Regions from separate parts of the Erwinia sp. 009765445 genome, predicted to be linked through region 2. Evidence: predicted binding sites of a transcription regulator. Region 2 holds the regulator's gene; the other holds the start of a gene.

Region 1 (3,417 bases), on a different contig from region 2:
TATCACCGCGCTGCAGATGGACATTAAAATCGAAGGTATCACCCGCGAAATCATGCAGGTGGCTCTGAACCAGGCTAAGGGTGCGCGTCTGCACATTCTGGGCGTAATGGAACAGGCTATCAGCACCCCACGTGGTGATATTTCTGAATTTGCTCCGCGCATTCACACTATCAAGATCAGCCCGGACAAAATCAAAGACGTTATCGGTAAAGGCGGTTCTGTTATTCGCGCGCTGACCGAAGAAACCGGCACCACCATCGAAATTGAAGATGACGGTACGGTGAAAATTGCTGCGACCGACGGTGATAAAGCGAAATACGCTATCCGTCGTATCGAAGAGATCACTGCAGAAATCGAAGTGGGCCGTATCTACAACGGTAAAGTGACCCGCATCGTTGACTTCGGTGCCTTCGTGGCAATCGGCGGCGGTAAAGAAGGTCTGGTGCACATTTCTCAAATCGCTGACAAGCGCGTAGAGAAAGTGACCGACTATCTGCAGATGGGCCAGGAAGTGCCTGTGAAGGTACTGGAAGTTGATCGCCAGGGGCGCGTGCGTCTGAGCATCAAAGAAGCGACCGAGCAGGCTGCAGAGCCTGAAGTGGCAGCTGCGCCGAACCCAGAAGCAGAATAAGTCAGACCATTGAGCTCTCCATGCACTGTCATGGAGAGCTGTTTCATCGCGAGGGCAGGACGACACCTTGTGCACGGCAGGCGGATGAATGGATTTCATCCTATTGTTTGTATTCGGGAGTGGGAAATGAAGCCTTTTTTGCGCTGGTGTTTCGTTGCGACAGCTATAACGCTGGCAGGATGCAGCAACTCGGATTGGCGTAAGAACGAGGTTCTGGCTGTTCCGCTGCAGCCGACGTTGCAACAGGAAGTCATCCTGGCGCGCATGGAACAAATTCTTGCCAGTCGGGCCCTGACCGATGATGAACGCGCACAGCTGTTATATGAGCGCGGAGTGTTGTATGATAGTTTAGGTTTGAGAGCACTGGCGCGAAATGATTTTTCACAAGCGCTGTCTGTCAGACCAGATATGCCTGAAGTATTCAATTACTTAGGCATATATCTGACGCAGGCAGGTAATTTTGATGCTGCCTATGAAGCGTTCGATTCTGTACTTGAGCTTGATCCAACTTACAATTATGCGCATTTAAATCGCGGTATCGCCCTGTACTACGGCGGAAGGTTTAAATTAGCGCAAGATGATCTGCTGGCGTTTTATCAAGACGATCCTAACGATCCTTTCCGTAGCTTGTGGCTGTATCTCGATGAACGAGAGATGAACGCCGACAAGGCCAAAGTAGCGCTTCAACAGCGTTATGATAAAGCGGTCAGAGACCAATGGGGATGGAATATTGTCGAGTTCTACCTGGGCAACATCAGCGAAAGCAAGCTGATGGACCGTCTCAAGGCGGACGCAACGGATAACACCTCGCTCGCTGAACATCTCAGTGAAACCAACTTCTATTTAGGTAAGCACTACCTAAGTCTGGGGGAGAAGGACAACGCAGAAGCGTTGTTCAAGCTGACGGTTGCCAACAATGTACACAACTTTGTTGAGCACCGATATGCATTGTTGGAGCTGGCGCTACTCGGCCAGACACAAGACGATTTATCAGAATCTGACCAGCAATAGCTGACGAACTTTTATTGCCCGAATTTTCGAAATGTCATCATCTTCGCGGATGAGGGCTTTTTTGTTCGTCGAAACCACTAATTTGAGCCGGTTCACACTTTTTGATGAAAATGACTGAATATTTTCACGACGAGTTATGTAGACTGGCCGCCGCAATCTAAGAGGCACGTGTACTACATGACTAATACTGAAACCACTTTTGCTGACCTTGGTCTGAATGAAGCTATCCTTGAATCACTGAACGGCATGGGCTACGTCAAGCCATCTCCGATCCAGGCAGAGTGTATTCCTCACCTGCTGGCGGGCCGCGACGTGCTGGGTATGGCACAGACCGGGAGCGGTAAAACTGCAGCGTTCTCGCTGCCCCTGCTGAATAACATTGATAGCAACCTGAAAGCACCACAGATCCTGGTGCTGGCACCAACCCGTGAGTTGGCGGTTCAGGTTGCCGAAGCCGTAACCGAATTCTCTAAACACATGCGCGGTCTTAACGTAGTGGCCCTTTACGGCGGCCAGCGTTACGACGTACAGCTGCGCGCACTGCGTCAGGGTCCACAGGTTGTTGTGGGTACGCCTGGTCGCCTGCTTGACCACCTGAAACGCGGCACGTTAGACCTCTCTAACCTGCGCGGTCTGGTGCTGGACGAAGCTGATGAAATGCTGCGTATGGGCTTCATCGAAGACGTTGAAACCATCATGGCTCAGATCCCGGACGGTCATCAGACCGCACTGTTCTCTGCCACTATGCCAGAAGCGATTCGTCGTATTACCAAACGCTTTATGAAAGATCCTCAGGAAGTGCGTATTCAGTCAAGCCTGACTACCCGTCCTGATATCAGCCAGAGCTACTGGACTGCTTACGGTCGTAAGACTGATGCACTGGTTCGTTTCCTGGAAGCGGAAGATTTTGATGCGGCGATTATCTTCGTTCGTACCAAAAATGCGACCCTGGAAGTGGCTGAAGCGCTGGAGCGCAGCGGTTACAACAGTGCTGCCCTGAACGGTGACATGAATCAGGCGCTGCGTGAGCAGACTCTGGAGCGCCTGAAAGATGGCCGCCTGGATATTCTGATCGCCACTGACGTTGCGGCCCGTGGTCTGGACGTTGAGCGCATCAGCCTGGTGGTAAACTTCGACATTCCTATGGATGCTGAATCTTACGTTCACCGTATCGGCCGTACCGGTCGTGCTGGTCGTGCCGGTCGCGCACTGCTGTTCGTTGAGAACCGCGAGCGTCGCCTGCTGCGTAACATCGAACGCACCATGAAGCTGACGATTCCAGAAGTTGAACTGCCAAACGCAGAACTGCTGGGTCAGCGTCGTCTGGCTAAGTTCGCGGCTAAAGTTCAGCAGCAGCTGGAAAGCAGCGATCTGGACCAGTACCGCGCACTGCTGAGCAAAATGCAGCCGGAAGAAGAGCTGGATATGGAAACGCTGGCTGCAGCTCTGCTGAAAATGGCACAGGGCGAACGTCCTCTGATCGTTCCGGCCGATCCGGCTCCACGTCCACGCCGCGAGTTCAAAGAGCGTGACGACCGCCGTGGTGACCGTCCGGACCGTGGTCCTCGCGAAAGCCGTGATGGCGATCGTCCACGTCGTGAGCGTCGTGACGTTGGCGATATGGAAGTTTACCGCATTGAAGTGGGTCGCGATGACGGCGTTGAAGTTCGCCACATTGTCGGTGCAATTGCTAATGAAGGTGATATCAGCAGCCGTTACATCGGTAACATCAAGCTTTTCGGGACTCACTCCACCATCGAACTGCCAAAAGGCAT
Region 2 (3,417 bases):
AACTTCATCACTCCGCAGTTCTCGCGCACGCACATTAACTTCCAGCGCGTCCCGACCGTTGATACCTCCAATCCGTTCGCCGCACGGGGCATCCCGTCGCTGGATGAAAGTTTTGTGGTGATCCACTTTCAGGGACTGGAAGATATCGACTTCCCCTATCTGCTGGCGATGCTGCAGGGTTCTTTTATCTCTCACATCAACACGCTGGTGGTACCTGGCGGCAAAATGGGGCTGGCGATGGAGCTGATCATGGGGCCGCTGGTGCAACGGTTAATCGAAGGGAAGAAGATAGAGTAGTGCCCCGACAGTGCGGGGCTCGGGATATTTTACAGCTCAATCACTTCATAGCTGTGAGTGATCTCCACACCTTTGCCCAGCATCAGCGCAACGGAGCAATATTTTTCTGCTGAGAGATCGACAGCGCGGGACACAGCTTTATCGCCCAATGCGTTACCCGTTACGATAAAATGCAGATTGATATGGGTGAAGAGACGCGGAGCCTCTTCACGCCGTTCGGAGGTCAACTTAACCTCACAGTCTTTAACATCGTGACGGCCTTTTTGCAGGATTGAAACCACGTCAATCGCGCTACAACCGCCCGCTGCCATCAACACCATCTCCATCGGGCTGGGTGCTTTATCCCCTGAGTTGCCATCCATCAGCACCTGATGTCCTGATGAGGATTCTCCCAAAAAGGTCAGCCCTTCCACCCATTTGACACGTGCCTGCATAACAAACTCCTCTAATTCATTCAGTTAACACCAGATTACGCTTTAGCAACAAAAACGGCAATGCAGCAGATTTCGCACTATGCTGAAGCGAGACAACAGAAGACACTCGTGCAAAGCTGTGCTACAAACAAGGCTGTAATACTTTCGTCAGTACTCTACAAGCTTTGACGAAACGGAACGACATAACGAGCCTGGCTTCCCACAGAAGCCGAATAAATTTCCTGACAGGGAAACGCTTGACTATTTCAACGCCTGACAGGGAACTCTGCCCCTGTATTTAAGGCACGATGACAACAGAGGATAACAGCGAATGGTTCTCGGCAAACCGCAAACAGACCCGACACTTGAATGGTTCCTGTCACATTGCCATATTCATAAGTATCCATCCAAAAGCACGCTGATTCACCAGGGTGAGAAAGCGGAAACCCTCTACTACATCGTCAAAGGCGCGGTAGCGGTGCTGATCAAGGATGAAGAAGGCAAAGAGATGATCCTCTCTTACCTCAATCAGGGCGATTTTATTGGCGAGCTTGGCCTGTTCGAAGAGGGTCAGGAGCGCAGTGCGTGGGTACGGGCAAAAACCGCGTGCGAAGTCGCTGAAATTTCCTATAAGAAATTCCGCCAGCTGATCCAGGTGAACCCCGACATTCTGATGCGTCTCTCTTCGCAGATGGCGCGCCGCCTGCAGGTAACGTCCGAGAAAGTGGGCAATTTAGCTTTCCTCGATGTGACTGGTCGCATCGCGCAAACCCTGCTCAATCTGGCTAAACAGCCGGATGCCATGACTCACCCTGACGGAATGCAGATCAAAATCACCCGTCAGGAGATCGGCCAGATTGTTGGCTGCTCCCGTGAAACCGTTGGGCGTATTTTGAAAATGCTGGAAGATCAGAACCTGATCTCGGCGCACGGTAAAACTATCGTTGTCTACGGCACACGCTAACCGGCTCTGATCCTCGGCGCAACAGTCTCTGTTGCGCCTTTTTATTTGGTACGGAGTGATGTGGCGTCGAATCATTTATCACCCTGAAGTCAACTACGCACTGCGCCAGACGCTGGTGCTCTGTTTACCGGTTGCTATCGGATGGCTGCTGGGCGATTTGCAAAAGGGATTGCTGTTCTCCTTAGTCCCGGCCTGCTGCAACATCGCCGGTCTTGATACCCCGCATAAACGCTTTTTCAAACGCCTGATCGTGGGCGGTAGCCTGTTTGCCTCCAGCAGCTTTCTGATCCAGTACCTGGGTGCACACCAGGTTCCCCTGCCCGCTATTTTGTTCGTGATGGCGATGCTGCTCGGCGTGACCGGAGAGATCAGCCCGCTGCACGGACGACTGCTGCCCGGCTCGCTGATTGCGGCGATCTTCACCCTCAGCCTGGCGGGAAGGATGCCAATCTGGCAGCCGCCGATGCTCTACGTACTGGGCACGGTCTGGTACGGCGTCTTCAACTGGTTCTGGTTCTGGCTGTGGAAAGAGCAGCCGATGCGCGAAACGCTGAGCCTGCTGTATCGGGAGCTGGCCGGTTACTGTGAAGCTAAATATACCCTGCTGACTAAACTCACCGATCCGGAAAAAGCCCTGCCGCCGCTGCTGGCCCGTCAGCAGAAAGCGGTCGATCTGATCACCACCTGCTACCAGCAAATGCACATGCTGGCCGCCAATAACGATAATCATCACAAGCGGCTGACCCGCGCCTTTCAGGTGGCGCTGGATTTGCAGGAGCATATCTCCGTCAGCCTGCATCAGCCGGAAGAGGTGCAGAAGCTGGTGGAACAGAGCCACGCCGAAGCGGTGATCCGCTGGAACGCCCAGACCATTGCGGCCAGGCTGCGCGAGCTGGCAGACGATATCCTTTATCATAAGCTGCCTGAGCGATTTACCATGGATAAGCAGCTTCAGGCGCTGGAAAAAATTTCCCGCCAGCACCGGGACAATCCGGTCGGCAACTTCTGTTATTACCACTTCAGCCGCATTGCCCGCGTCCTGCGCACTCAGCGCCCACTTTATCAGCGCGACCTGATGGCCGACCGCCAGCGCCGTCTGCCGCTGCTCCCGGCCATAAGAAGTTATCTGTCGCTGACGTCCGCCGCGCTGCGCACCGCCGCCCGTTTTGCGGTGATGCTGACCTTTGCCAGCTCGCTGGCGCTGTTCTTTAACCTGCCCAAGCCCTACTGGATTTTGATGACGGTGATGTTTGTCAGTCAGAACGGTTACAGCGCCACCAGAGTCCGGATCCAGCACAGAGCGCTGGGGACCCTTGCCGGGCTGATTATCGCTGCCGTTACTCTGCGGCTGCAGGCCCCGGAGCCTCTGGTGCTGCTGGTGATGCTGGCAATCACCCTGATCAGCTACCTGTTTATCCGTAAGTTCTACGGCTGGGCGATGATTGGCTTTACCGTCACGGCGGTTTACTCCCTTCAACTGCTGTCACTGAACGGGGCTGATTTCCTGCTGCCGCGCCTGATGGATACGCTGATGGGCTGCCTGATTGCCTTTGGCGGCATGATCTGGCTGTGGCCGCAGTGGCAAAGCGGGCTGCTGCGGCAGAATGCGCACGATGCGCTGGAAGCCTATCAGGGAGCGCTGCAGATGCTGCTGGGCAACGAGCAGGACCCGGTAAAGCTGGCTTACCAGCGTATGCGGGTCAATCAGGCTCATAACGCCCTCTTTAACTCGCTGAATCAGGC

What was found. The regulator CRP, encoded in region 2, controls carbon source genes, mostly activating them, when cyclic AMP is high. The targets are predictions, from matches to a motif close to ATGTGANNNNNNTCACAT.
Region 1: a site for CRP is predicted at 1,723-1,740, ahead of yrbN (protein YrbN). Genes of this name have one in related genera too.

The regions. Positions count from the first base shown of each region.
Region 1 covers NZ_JBYUWC010000014.1:97,744-101,160, forward strand. Annotated here, with positions in the region: gene pnp (polyribonucleotide nucleotidyltransferase) at 1-631, shown strand, start outside; gene nlpI (lipoprotein NlpI) at 758-1,642, shown strand; gene yrbN (protein YrbN) at 1,747-1,803, shown strand; gene AC3Y5R_RS16380 (DEAD/DEAH family ATP-dependent RNA helicase) at 1,820-3,417, shown strand, end outside.
Region 2 covers NZ_JBYUWC010000008.1:191,031-194,447, reverse strand. Annotated here, with positions in the region: gene AC3Y5R_RS10985 (phosphoribulokinase) at 1-297, shown strand, start outside; gene AC3Y5R_RS10980 (OsmC family protein) at 327-731, opposite strand; gene crp (cAMP-activated global transcriptional regulator CRP) at 1,042-1,674, shown strand; gene AC3Y5R_RS10970 (YccS/YhfK family putative transporter) at 1,733-3,417, shown strand, end outside.